Regions from separate parts of the Nisaea acidiphila genome, predicted to be linked through region 3. Evidence: predicted binding sites of a transcription regulator. Region 3 holds the regulator's gene; each other region holds the start of a gene.

Region 1 (3,394 bases), 1.6 Mb from region 3:
ACGGCCCCATGTCGATCACCGCCAGGGTTTCGCGGGCATTCGCAACCTCGGCATCGGTTCCGTGACGGCCATAGGTCATGAAGAAATAGACGATCTTGGCCTTAAGGTCCTCGTTCAGCTCCGGGCGCCAGGCCATCGGATCGGAAGCGATCAGCGGCGAGCGCCAGATTTCCTTCAGTTCCGCGAAGAGCTCCGGCTTCGCCTTCTTCAGGCGGGAATACATGCCCGTCGAGGACGCAACGGCGGCATCGACCTGCTTGGTCGCAACCGAGATCAGGTTGGTCTCGTGGTTGGCGTTGCGGACGGTCTTGAAGCAATCCTTCGGGTTCACGCCTTCCTTGGCGAAAATGAAGGTCGACGGCACCAGGAAGCCGGACGTCGAGTTCGGATCGCCAAGACCGAAATTCAGCGTCTTGCCGCACTTCATGACGTCTTCGTAGGTCAGCGGCGAGTCCTTGTGGACGACCATCACCGAGTGATAGCCGTTGCCGCCCTTGCCTTTGGTGGTCTGGGCGAAGATCTCGGCGCCGGCGCGGTCGACCGCGACCATGGCGGACTTGTTGCCGTACCAGGCGATGTCGACCTTGTCGAAGCGCATGGCCTCGATCACGCCCGCGTAATCCGAAGCGAAGAACGGTTTCACCGGCATGCCGAGCTTGTCCTCGAGCGCCTTCAGCAACGGGCCCCATTTCTCGCGCTGGGCCGAGCTGGACTCAGTGGCGATGATGCCGAAATTGATCTCTTTCGGGTCCTCGCGGTCGGCGAGAGCCGGCAGGGCGCTCGTCGCGAGGCCGGTGGCCAGGACCGCGGCGGCGGTCAGGCGGGTCATGATGGTCATGGGCTCAGCTCCTCTTGGCTGCTGGGGGCAAAGGTCAGGCGGAAGCGATGAGTCGCTTTTCCGCCTGCTCATGGGCCTCGGCGAAATCCTCGGCATCGGGGAGGATCAGTTCCTCGCTCGCCTCGCCATAGATTTCGCGGAGGAAGTCGGTGGTCAGGTCGTGCGACGGGCCGTCGAACACGACGCGGCCGTCGCGCATCGCGATGGTGCGCTTGCAGTAACGCCGCGCGTACTCGACCTGGTGCAGGGAAACGAGCACCGCCGTCCCCTCGCTCCGATTGATGTCGGAGAGGATCTCCATCACCCGGCGCGCCGAGGCCGGATCGAGCGAAGCGATCGGTTCGTCCGCGAGGATCGCCTCGGACTCCTGAACAAGGCAGCGCGCGATGGCTGCACGCTGCTGCTGGCCGCCGGAAAGGGTCGAGGCGCGCTGGCGCGCGGTGAACTCGATCCCGACGCGCGACAGCGCCTGCATAGCGAGCTGCTTCTCGAGATGGGAGAACTGCATCAGCGTGCCGCGCCATTTCGGCATGCGGCCGAGGCGGCCGGCGAGCACGTTGGTCAGCACAGTCAGCCGCGGCACAAGGTTGAACTGCTGGAAGATGACGCCGAGCCGGCGGCGCATATGCGCGACGTCGCGGGAAAGTTTCCCGCCCGATTGCACCCGCTCGCCGAGCACGGTGATCTCGCCGCCCTCGCCGCCTTTATCTGCGACGACGAGGCCGGCGATATGACGAATGAGCGTGGACTTACCGGAGCCGGACGCGCCGATCAGCGCGACCATCTCGCCGGCGCCGATCTCGACCGAGACATCGATCAGCGCCCTGCGGACATTCCCAAAGGTCTTGGAGACGTTCCTGACCTGGATGACTGGCTGTATCTGAGTATCTGACATGCGGCCCCTTCCCGAAGGCCGCGAAATTACTCAGAAGCGTTGACCAGCACGCCGCAAGGGGATGACGGTTTTAAGACTCAGAAGTTACGCAATACCCACAAATTGAAACGGAAGAGTCTCCGTTCGGTCACCGTCCGAACGGGCGCCTCCCCTATTGAGAGCCGGCGCGCTACTTCCTATCTGAGTTCAGATATCAACATAGAGGTCAGGTATGAACGCGCAGAACCTTCTTGAACAATTTCTCGGCACCGGCGCGGCGCAATCGGTCGGGACGGCGGTCACGGTCGCGAGGGACAAGGTCGCCAACAACGGCATGGCTGGTGTTGCAGGGGGGCTCGCCGCGGGCGGCCTGCTCGGCGTCCTTATCGGCAACAAGAAGATGCGCAAAAAAGCCGGCAAACTCGCCGGCGGAGTGGTCGGATATGGCGGCGCCGCCGCGCTCGGAGCCCTCGCCTACCGGGCCTACCAGAACTGGCAGAGCGGCCAGCAGCCCGTCGCCGCGCCGACGGCAGCCTCCCCCGCAACTACGGAAGCACCGCCCGCGGACTCGGCCTTTCTGCCGGCAAATGCGCCGGCGAGCGACGGCCGCCCCTTCGAGCTTGCCCTGGTCCTGGCAATGATCGCGGCGGCCAATGCCGACGGGCATATCGATGCAGAGGAACAGAAACGGATCTTCGAGCGCGTCGGCGCAGCGGAGCTTGGTGCCGAGGACAAGGGTTTCGTCTTCGACGCGCTAAGCAAGCCGCCGAGCCTGCAGGATGTCGCCTCGCTGGCCGAGGGCCCGGAGCAGGGTGCGGAGATCTATCTCGCATCACGCCTATCCATCGACACGGATCACCCGATGGAGCAGGCCTATCTCGATGCGCTGGCAGCACGGCTCGCGCTTCCGGAAGAACTCGTCGCGCATTTGGAGGCGCAGGTCGCGGCTACCGAATAACCCGACGCCTTGATCACCCCCTGGCGGCCTCCTTGCGCCCAACGATCTGCGGACACTCCATTGTCATGACCGCTTCGTCGTCCTGGTTGTAGGTCGTGTATTTGAAGCGCACAAAGCCTCGGTCCGGCTTGGAGCGGGACTCCCGCTTCTCCAGCACCTCCATCTCGACGCGTAGCGTGTCGCCCGGACGCACCGGCTTCAGCCAGTGCAGCTGTTCGATGGTTCCGGCGCCGAGATTGGTCGCTTGAAGACCGTTCGCCTGCCAGGCGAGGCGGAAGCTGACGGCGAGGGTCTGGAAACCGCTGGAAATCACCCCGCCGAAATGGCTCTCCTCGGCGTCCGGGACGCTGATGTGGAAGGGCTGCGGATCGTACTGCCAGGCAAACTCGATGATCTCGGCCTCGGTCATCGTCTTCCGCTGCGAGCCGAGGACCTGGCCGATTTCCAGGTCCTCGAAATGTACCGCCTCCTGCATGGCCCGCTCCTCAGATCGCCGCGGCGATGGCGTCGCCGAGATCCTTCGTCGAGGCCTGGCCGCCAAGATCCGGCGTCTTCGGCCCGCCGCCCGAGATCACCGCCTCGCAGGCCGCGACGATGGCGTCCGCCGCTTCCTGGTGGCCGTGATGTTCCAGCAGCATGGCGCCCGACCAGATCTGCCCGATCGGGTTGGCGATGCCCTTGCCGGCGATGTCCGGGGCCGAGCCGTGCACCGGCTCGAACATGG
Region 2 (3,394 bases), 230 kb from region 3:
AATGCGGCCCTGGCGCAAGGCAATCACCCGGTCCGAGTAGGCAAGTGCGTGGTCCATATCGTGGGTGGTGAAAAGCAGGGTGCTGCCGCGTTCGACGGCAAGCCTGTGGAAGAGAGTCATGACTTCGGCCCCGGCTGCCGGGTCAAGACTGGCGGCGGGCTCGTCGGCGATCAGCAGCTCGGGCTTGTGGACGATGGCCCGTGCGATGGCGACCCGCTGCGATTGTCCGCCGGAAAGGGTGTCGGCGCGTGCATTCCATTTCTCCTCGAGCCCGACGGCCTCCAGTGCGTTCAGGGCCTCCGCGCGCAATGACGCCGGAGCCAGGGCCTGATGCCAGGCGCGCCAGCCGATGTCCTGTCCGAGATAACCGTTCACCACGTTGGAAAGCGCGCTGGTGCGGCGGACCAGGCCGTGGAACTGAAAGACGAAGCCGAGGCGCTTGCGCAGGGCGCGGCGCTGGCGGGCGCTCGGCTGGGTGGAAAAGTGCTCGTCGAGGATCCCGATCGAGCCGCCGGTAATCGGCAGCAGTCCCGCGAGGCAACGGAGCAGCGTGGATTTCCCGGCGCCGTTCGGGCCGATCAGCGCGACGCGCTCGCCGCGCGCAATGGCGAGGGAGACACCGTGCAGCACCTTGAGACCGCCCGAAAAGATCTTCTCGGCCCGCTCGACCTGGATGATGGATGAAGACATGGGTACTTGCCGGACCCGGCGCAGGAAAAGGCGCCGGGTCGACCGATCCGATCAGTCGCCAACGAAGCTGGTGAAGCTCTCGACCCCGATCGTCTTGTACATGGAGCGGACATAGTCGTAATCCGCGTCATTGACCGAGGAGAGGAAGAAACCGCCCTCGTATTTCTTGTTGTCGTCGCCTTTCAGGACCGCGGCGAGCAGGGACTGACCGTCCTCGGCGAAGGCCTTGCGGACCTTGGCGACGACGTCCTTGTCCGCGCCGGCACGGGCGACGAGGATGTCGTTCGGCAGGTCGCGGCCGCGGGCGATCACCGTGAAGGCAACGTCCGGATAGGCTTTGCGGGCCTTCTGCAGATGTCCGAAATTCATCCCGATGGCGCTGATATCGCCGCGGATCAGGGCTTCGATGGCGACGTTGCGGGAGATGATCTTCGGCTCGTAGTCGCGGCCGTAATCGAGGCCGAGATCGGCGAGCGCCTGCGCCGGGCCGAGATGCTGGGAGGTGGAGCCGACCGAACCGAAGGAGATCACCTTGCCTTTCAGGTCCTGCACCTTCTTCACCGGACCGCTCGCGAGCGTGACGATCTGCGCGAAATAGTCGGGCCGCTGCCAGGCGACGACGATCTCCGGCTTGGTCAGTTCCTTGAGCACGACATATTCGGCCGGGCCGGTCAGCACGAAATCGACCTGGCCCGCATTCATCGCCTCGACGGCGGCGGTGCGGTTGCCGACCGGGAACAGTTCGAGATCGAGACCGGTGCTCTTTTCGATCGCTTTCTCGAAGGCACCGAATTCCTGCTGCAGGGCTTCAAGACCCTCGATATCGGTGACCGCAAAACGGATCGGGTCGGCCGCCTGGGCCAGGGTGGGGAGAGAAACGGCCATGATCGCGGCCGCTAGAATCCTGCGCAGCATCGGTTACGCCTCCATAGTGCGGGCCTTTGCCCGGATTGCCAGATAGGCGGACGGTAGCGAGGCACATGTATCGTCCTGATGTTGGGTGTGTGGCGGCTTGGTGGCGGTTTAATGACTCTTGAGTGTCATCCGGCGGCGGAGCGGACGCGGCCGGTCTAGTCCGGCATAACGAGATCTTCGAACCCGCCGGCGACGTGGAACCCGAAACACCGGTGCCTTGCGAATTGACCGGTGCCTCTATATGTCTACGGCCCCGCTGCGGAGTGCATCGTTTTTTCCGCTGCGAGCGAATGCGTCCCGAAGACGCCGGTAACCGACCCGGACCCGTTGCCAGATGAGCACAATCCAGAATCCGTCTCTTCCCAAAGACAAGATCAAGTTTCTCCTGCTCGAGGGAATTTCCGAAACCGCCGTGCGCCAGCTCGAACTGGCAGGATATCCGTGCATCGAGCGGCACGCGAAGGCGCTTGAGGAAGATGCCCTGAAGGAGGCGCTGGCCGATGTCCGTCTGCTTGGCATCCGCTCCCGGACCAAGATGACGGAGAGCGTGATCGCCTCGACGGACAAACTCATCGCACTCGGTTGTTTCTCTGTCGGAACGAACCAGGTGGATCTCGAGGCGGCGAAGCGCAAGGGCATTCCGGTTTTCAACGCGCCGTTCTCGAACACTCGCAGCGTGGCGGAACTGACAATCGCCGAGATCGTGATGCTGTTCAGGCAGACCTTTCCGCGCTCGGTCGGCGCACATGAGGGGCGCTGGCAGAAATCGGCGGTTGGCAGCCGTGAGGTGCGGGGCAAGACGCTCGGCATCGTCGGTTATGGCAATATCGGAACCCAGCTCGCGGTCCTCGCCGAAGCCATGGGCATGCGGGTGATCTTCTTCGACCGCACCGACAAGCTGCGTCACGGCAACGCGGAGCCGGCGGAGAGCCTGGACGCGCTGCTGGAAGCCTCCGACGTGGTCTCGCTGCATCTGCCGGAAACGCCCGAAACGAAGGACATGATCGGCGCGCGCGAGATCGGCAAGATGAAAAAAGGCGCCCATCTGATCAATAACGCCCGGGGCACCATCCTCGATGTCGATGCGCTCGCGGCGGCGCTGAAGAGCGGCCATCTGGCAGGAGCTGCGGTGGATGTCTTCCCGGTCGAGCCGAAATCGAACGCGGACAGTTTCGCCTCGCCGCTGCAGGGCCTCGACAATGTGATCCTGACGCCGCATGTCGGCGGATCGACCGAGGAAGCGCAGGAGCGGATCGGCGAGGAAGTGATCCGCAAGCTGATCGAATATTCCGACGTCGGGTCGACCGCCGGCGCGGTGAATTTTCCAGAGGTCCAGCTGCCGCCCCGTCCGGCGGGGACCCGTTTCATCCAGGTTCAGCGCAACCTGCCGGGAGAACTCGGGCGTCTGAACGACGTCTTCGCCGCGTACGACATCAATATCGCCGCCCAGCATTACCAGACCGACGGCGAGATCGGTTATGTGGTGCTGGATGCGGAGGGGCATGTCGAGAAGGCGGACGAGGTGATCCGCGCGGTGCGCGCGCTCGACGGCACGATCCGCGCTCGGGTTCTGAACCGGGTCGCCTGACCGAACGGCTTGGTGCCGGGCCTTGCCCGGCGCTAGAATGCCGCCGGGTAGGGGATCTGAATGCAGTCTGTGCTGGACATCCTGCGGCGCGACGATCTGATCGCGCTCGCGCTCTTCATGACCTGCTGGCTCGGCTACGAGACGTTCGTCGCCGTCGCGGTGCGGCGCGGCAAGGGCCTGCCGGCGGCCATGCAGGCCTGG
Region 3 (3,394 bases):
GCCGAGGTGATCTCGCATTACGGCGCCCGTCCCGAGGCCGACCTGAAAGAGCTTCTGGCGGCGCGGCTTGGCTGACGCGGCGGCCGGCTTGCGCGGCTGGCTGGCGGAGACGGCCGCTCTCTATCTGAAGCGGCGCGTCCTCGTCGTGCTCCTGCTCGGTTTTTCCAGCGGCCTGCCGCTGCTCCTGTCGTTCTCGACGCTGAGCGCCTGGATGCGGGAGTCTGGCGTCGATCTGACAACCATCGCCGTCTTTGCACTCGTCGGCACGCCGTTCACATTGAAGTTCCTCTGGGCGCCGCTGATGGACCGTCTCGCGGTGCCCGTGCTCGGCCGGATGCTGGGGCGCCGGCGGGCCTGGCTGCTGGTGACCCAGCTCGCCCTGATGACGGCGATCGTCCTGATGGGCGCGACCGATCCGGTGGCGACCCCGTGGCTGATGGCCTTCTTCGCCGTCATCGTGAGCTTTTGCGCGGCCAGCCAAGACATCGTGGTCGACGCATTCCGGATCGAATCCCTTAGAGAAGACGAGCAGGGCGCGGGCGCGGCGGCCTACACTCTCGGATACCGGGTCGGCATGCTGGCGGCCGGTGCGGGCGCGCTCGTCGTCGCGGACCAGGCCGGCTGGTTCCTCGCCTATCTTTCGATGGCGGCACTCGTCCTGATCGGCGTCTTCAGCGCACTCGCAAGCCCGGAGCCGGGGGACAGTCCGGCGACGGACCAGCCGCCTCAGACGCCCTACGAGTGGCTGCTGAGCGCCGTTTACGAGCCGTTCGCGGAGTTTCTGACCCGGCGCGGTGCGGTCCTGATTCTCGCCTTCATTCTGCTCTATAAGCTCGGCGATGCCTTTCTCGGCACGCTGACCAACCCGTTCTATATCGATCTCGGCTTCAGCAAGACCGAGATCGCCCAGGTGACGAAACTGTTCGGACTGGTGGCGCTGCTTGTCGGGTTGTTCGCCGGAGGGGCGCTGGTCAAGCGTCTTGGTCTGCTGAAAGCCCTGCTTGTCTCCGGCGTATTGCAGGCGCTTTCAAATCTGATCTTCGTCGCACAGGCTCTGGCCGGACACGATATCTGGATGCTGACGGCGACCATCGGGGTGGAGAATTTCACCGGCGGCATGGGGACCGCGGCCTTCGTCGCCTATCTCTCGAGCCTGACCAATGTCGCCTTTACCGCGACCCAGTACGCGCTGCTCTCGTCCTTCATGGCCTTCGGCCGTACGGTGCTCAGTTCCGGCGGCGGGTGGATCACCGATCATATCGGCTGGATCGGTTTCTTCCTGGCCTCGACGGCGATCGCGGTGCCGGGACTGATCCTGCTTCTGGTGCTGATGCGGATGTTCCCGCCGGAGCGCTCCGGCGGGGTGGTGCGGGCCGAAGCCTGATCAGGCCGGCGCGGTCGGCCGGTCGAGCGCGTAGCCCGCGGACCGCACGGTGCGGATCAGATCCGATTCCGTGTCGATATTGATCGCCTTGCGCAGTCGGCGGATATGCACATCCACGGTGCGCGGCTCGACATAGATATCCGGTCCCCAGACCCGGTCGAGCAACTGCTCGCGGGAGAACACCCGGCCCGGATGCTCGAGGAAATAGCGCAGCAGGCGGAACTCGGTCGGGCCGAGATGGATCTCGCGGCTGTTCCGGCGCACCTTGTGGGCGGCCAGATCCATTTCCAGATCCTCGAACTGCAGTGTCTCCGCGTCGCTCGCCGGACGGGTCCGGCGCAGCACGGCACGGATCCGGGCGATCAGCTCGCTCGGGCTGAAAGGCTTGGTGATGTAATCGTCGGCACCGGCATTGAGTCCGCGGATCCGGTCTCCCTCGTCGCCGCGCGCCGTCAGCATGATCACCGGAACGCCTTTGGTTTCCGGCGTCCGCCGCAGCCGGCGGCAGACTTCGACGCCGGAGAGCAGGGGAAGCATCCAGTCGAGCAGGATCAGGTCCGGGCCCTTTTCCATTGCCAGCAGGATGGCTTCCTCGCCGTCGCCGGCTTCCAGGACCTCGAAACCTTCGCGTTCCAGATTGTAGCGCAGCAGCGTGACGATCGGGGCTTCGTCCTCTACCACGAGGATTTTGGGGTTCATCATGTTCATCGGATTACCACTCTCGATTCTACCGATTACTCAGGCATCTCAACGATATAGCTGGCGTCCTCGCCTTTCGGGCGGTCCGCTTCCATCTTTGTGCCCTTGACCTGGAAATGTACGGTTTCGGCGATGTTGGTCGCGTGATCGCCCATGCGTTCCAGGTTCTTGGCAATGAACAGAAGGTGAGTCGATGCCGTGATGTTGCGCGGGTCCTCCATCATGTAGGTGAGGAGTTCGCGGAAGAGGCTGGTATAGAGCTCGTCGATATCCTCGTCCCGGTGCCAGGCGGCGACGGCGAGTTCGAGATTGTCGTCCGCGTAGGCGTCCAGAACGTCCTTGATGAGCGACTGGACAAGGGCGCCGATGCGCACGATGCCGTTGGCCGGCGGGATCTCAGGCAGACCGCTCAGCACGATCGCGCGCTTGCCGATATTCGCAGCGTAATCGCCGATTCGTTCGAGATCGCTGACGATCTTGAGACTTGCCACCACGGTCCTGAGATCGCCGCCGAGAGGTTGGCGCAACGCGAGCAAGCGCAGGCTCATCGCTTCGATCTCCGCCTCGAGGGCATCGATCTGGTCGTCCGACGTCTTGACGCGCTGGGCGAGGGTCTGATCCCGGCGATTGACCGCGCGCACCGCCGATTCGCACTGCGCTTCCACAAGCCCGCCCATCTGGGCGATCTTTGCTTTCAGGGCTTCGAGATCCTCATCGAAAGAGCGGACGATGTGGTCGTTTACTGGCATGGGCAAATTTTCTTTGTCGGTTCCGATCAGCCGAACCGTCCGGTGATGTAACCCTGGGTCCGGGAGTCGGTCGGGTTGGTGAAGATCTGCTCGGTGTCGCCGACCTCGACCAGCTCGCCGAGATGGAAGAAGGCGGTGCGCTGGGACACGCGCGCGGCCTGCTGCATCGAGTGGGTGACGATCACGATGGTGAAGTTCTCGCGCAGCTCGTCGATCAGTTCCTCGATCTTCGCGGTCGCGATCGGGTCGAGCGCCGAGCAGGGCTCGTCCATCAGGATCACTTCCGGATTGACCGCGATCGCGCGGGCGATGCAGAGACGCTGCTGCTGGCCGCCGGATAGTCCGGTGCCGGGCTCCTGCAGGCGGTCCTTCACTTCCTCGAACAGGCCGGCCTTGGTCAGGCTGGTTTCGACGATCTCGTCGATCTCCGCCTTGCTCGAGGCCGTGCCGTGAATGCGCGGACCGTAGGCGATGTTGTCGTAGATCGATTTCGGGAACGGATTCGGTTTCTGGAACACCATGCCGACCCGGGCGCGCAGCTGCACCGGATCGAGTCCGCTAT
Region 4 (3,394 bases), 1.5 Mb from region 3:
TTCCCATGACACAGGTCATCACCAAGCAGACCGATGCCGGCAAGGTAGAGATTCCAGTAACCTACTACCCATTTCTCGTCACCGAGCAACTGGACGAATGGCCGGAAAAGGCACTTCGCCAGCGCCATTGGGCCCTACTTGAAGATGCCCCGCGCGTCGCCTACCGCGAGGACTATCTTCCCGTACTGGAGCAGTTCAAGGCACTGAGCCAATGGATCAGAGAGACCGCAAAAGAGCATAAACGCCAGCAGCAAGAAGAGCTGATGCCGGCACAGTGACGATCCAGGCCGCCGCGATCGACAAAACGAAATTCCGGCGCACGAGCCGCCGGACAGAGCGGTAGTCCTTGCTGTTAAAGGCATCTTCCGCGGTCTCGTTCAGCTTGTGGCCTGGACGGACTTTCCGTTTGTTCGGGTTCTCGAGAAACTCCCGGAGGAACCCGACGCCGAAGACCGCGCCGACCGCGATATGCGTCGAGCTGACAGGCAGGCCGAGCGTCGTCGCAATCAAAACCGTGATCGCGGCGGAGAGCGCAACGCAATAGGAACGCGGTGAGTTCAGGCGGGTGATCTTCTCTCCGACGACCGCGATGAGCTTGGGCCCGAACAGTCCGAGGCCGAAGGCGATCCCGAAGGCGCCGATCGCCATGACCCAGAGCGGAATCGTCACCTTGCTCTCGATCCCGGCACCCTCGCCCGCGGTCGAGACGATGGCCGCCAGCGGCCCCACCGCGTTCGCGACATCGTTCGCCCCGTGCGCGAAGGACAGGAGCGCGGCACCTGCGATCAACGGAACATCGAACAGCCGATAGACGTCCTTGCGGCTGTTCGTCAGAGAGAGAACGCGCCGGGCGATATATGGTCTGGACAAGAAATACGCGATCAGGAAAGCCGCGACGGCGTAAAGGACGATCTCCACCAGCGACGGATGCCAGATCTTCTTCAGCCCCTTCATCGCCATATAGGCCGCGAAGGCACAGGCCATCAGCCCGATCATGACAGGGACCCAGGTCTTGGCCGCCGACAGCCTGTCCTCGACGAACAGAATCTTTTTCTTGATGACGAACAGGATCGCTGCCGCGCAGAGCGCCCCGAAGACCGGAGAGATCACCCAACTTGCGGCAATCGCCCCCATCGTCGTCCAGTTCACCAGTCCGAAACCGGCCGCCGCGATCCCGGCGCCGAGCACGCCGCCGACGATGGAATGGGTGGTGGAAACCGGAGCGTTCAGGATAGTCGCGAGATTGATCCAGAGCGCCGCCGCGAACAATGCGGCCAGCATCAGATCCCGAAACTCTCCGACCGTGACGCTTCCACCGGGAGAGATAATGCCTTTGGAGACGGTCTTCACCACGTCGCCGCCCGCCAGCAAAGCGCCGGCGCTCTCGCAAACGGCCGCGATCAGGATCGCCCCGGCGACGGTCAATACCCGCCCGCCGACGGCAGGGCCCATATTGTTCGCAACATCGTTGGCGCCGATGTTCAGAGCCATGTAACCACCGACGACCGCCGCGATGGCGACGATTAGCCAATCCTCGCCGAGGGATTCCTGCGTGCTCCCGACATAAATCCCGACTACCGCCAGAAAGACGACGGAGAGACCGAGCGGCACCGTGACGCTCTTGAGAAGGCCTGTTTGCGATTGGACGAAACTGAACCGGCGCAGGTCGTTGACGTAGCGGTTCTCGGTCTTACGAGGTGTGGAGGACACTTTTGCGATGACCCATGCGTCTTTGATGACGGTTTTTACTCTTCGGCAAAGGCGTCCGGGCTTGCCCCATCCGGCGACCCGCCGATGCATGTTCGCCCGAAACCTCTCGGTTCTCGCGGACGGCAGATCCCGTCTTCGTTCCCGAGCGGCAATCTGCTGCCGGTTTCCTAACACTGTCGGAATGACAACGGAAACTGTTTCCAAGTGGATTGTATACTGACATACTGACATACCAATCGAACATATCAGGCCCTCGGATGGCTTTCGAATGAAACTCTTTATGGTCGGCGCTTCTCCCTATGCGCGGAAAGTCCGGGCGGTTGGCGTAACGCTGGGACTGACAGACGGAATCGAGATCGTCATCGCCAATCCGCATGAACGCCCGGCGGAGCTGCTGCGGCACAACCCGCTCTCCAAGGTCCCGACCCTCGTCGCGGATGACGGTGAAGCCATCGTCGACAGTCTCTCGATCTGCGAATATCTGTGCTCTCTGGTCGAAGGGCAGACAGTGCTCCCTGTCTCACCCGGTCCCGAACGCCGCCGGATACTGTTCCGTCACGACCTCGCACACGGTGTGATGGATTGCGGCGTCGTCCGGCGCGTCGAGAGCCTGAAGGCCGAAGAGCCGGACCGCATGGACTGGATGGCGCGGCAAGTCGCCACCATCGGCCGGGTGCTGGACTGGTTCGAAGCCTCCGACGCGCTCCACGGGCCGATGACACTCGACCGGCTGACCCTCGCCTCCGCCCTTGGTTTTCTCGACTTCCGTTTCCCGGACGACGGCTGGCGCAACAGCCGCCCACGTCTCTCCGACTGGTACGCCGAGGCTGCGAAATTGCCGGCGCTCGCCGAAACCGAACCCTTTGCATAACCCGACAACGGCGCGCGGACACAAGCGCGCGGTAAATCAAGGAGGCACGCCCCATGGCTGAGAAGAACACCCTCGACGGCGGTCAGATGATCGTCGACTACCTCGTTAAGAACAAAGTCCCCTACGCCTTCGGGCTCTGCGGGCACGGCAATATCGGCTTCATCGACGCGCTCTATGAGCGGCAGGGCGACATCAAGACGATCTCCGTGCACCATGAGTCGGTCTCCGGCTTCATGGCGGACGTCTATTATCGCGTCTCCGGCCAGCCGACCGCGACCTTCACCTCCTGCGGTCCGGGCTCGGCCAACATGCCGATCGCGCTCGGCAACGCCTTCCTCGACAGCGTGCCTTTCCTCGCCGTGACCGGGAACGTGCCGACCAACCAGTTCAACCGCGGCGCCTTCCAGGAACTCTACCGCCACCATCAGGCGGACTTCCCCTCCACCGTCCGCGCCTATTGCAAGCGGGTCTACCAGCCGACCCGGGGCGAGCAGATGCCGCTGACCATCCGCGAAGCGTGGAAGACCATGGTGACCGGCCGCCCCGGTCCGGTCGTGCTCGACGTGCCGTTCGACATCTTCAAGGAAGACACCGGCGCCGAGACGCCAGACCCGCGCGGCTGGGTCGAGAACATCTCCTGCAAGCCCGGCGCCGGTCCGGAAGGCGTCGAAAAGGCGGCGAAACTGCTGATGGAGGCGAAGCGCCCGGTGATCTTCGTCGGCTCCGGCTGCCGCTTCGGCGAAGCCTCGAAGCGTCTGCTCGAACTCGCCGAGAAGTACCAGATCCCGGTCGCCGCCTCGGCCTCCGGTCTCG

Evidence for each region. Region 3 encodes PhoB, which activates phosphate uptake and scavenging genes when phosphate is short. Its sites were predicted from a motif close to TNTCATAAAACTGTCA; they were not measured.
Region 1: the regulator PhoB is predicted to act here: its motif matches at 1,796-1,811, upstream of phnC (phosphonate ABC transporter ATP-binding protein).
Region 2: the regulator PhoB is predicted to act here: its motif matches at 1,707-1,722, upstream of NUH88_RS11860 (PhnD/SsuA/transferrin family substrate-binding protein).
Region 4: the regulator PhoB is predicted to act here: its motif matches at 1,874-1,889, upstream of NUH88_RS17925 (inorganic phosphate transporter).

Annotation. Positions count from the first base shown of each region.
Region 1 is NZ_CP102480.1:722,376-725,769, forward strand. It holds gene phnD (phosphonate ABC transporter substrate-binding protein) at 1-838, opposite strand, end outside; gene phnC (phosphonate ABC transporter ATP-binding protein) at 873-1,733, opposite strand; gene NUH88_RS03475 (tellurite resistance TerB family protein) at 1,945-2,670, shown strand; gene NUH88_RS03480 (MaoC family dehydratase) at 2,684-3,145, opposite strand; gene NUH88_RS03485 (tartrate dehydrogenase) at 3,156-3,394, opposite strand, start outside.
Region 2 is NZ_CP102480.1:2,565,183-2,568,576, forward strand. It holds gene NUH88_RS11855 (phosphonate ABC transporter ATP-binding protein) at 1-690, opposite strand, end outside; gene NUH88_RS11860 (PhnD/SsuA/transferrin family substrate-binding protein) at 742-1,605, opposite strand; gene serA (phosphoglycerate dehydrogenase) at 1,940-3,193, shown strand; gene NUH88_RS11870 (DUF599 domain-containing protein) at 3,254-3,394, shown strand, end outside.
Region 3 is NZ_CP102480.1:2,330,244-2,333,637, reverse strand. It holds gene NUH88_RS10695 (adenosine kinase) at 1-75, shown strand, start outside; gene NUH88_RS10690 (AmpG family muropeptide MFS transporter) at 68-1,384, shown strand; gene phoB (phosphate regulon transcriptional regulator PhoB) at 1,385-2,083, opposite strand; gene phoU (phosphate signaling complex protein PhoU) at 2,119-2,832, opposite strand; gene pstB (phosphate ABC transporter ATP-binding protein PstB) at 2,859-3,394, opposite strand, start outside.
Region 4 is NZ_CP102480.1:3,840,227-3,843,620, reverse strand. It holds gene NUH88_RS17930 (NUDIX hydrolase) at 1-278, shown strand, start outside; gene NUH88_RS17925 (inorganic phosphate transporter) at 217-1,710, opposite strand; gene NUH88_RS17920 (glutathione S-transferase family protein) at 1,979-2,581, shown strand; gene NUH88_RS17915 (thiamine pyrophosphate-binding protein) at 2,635-3,394, shown strand, end outside.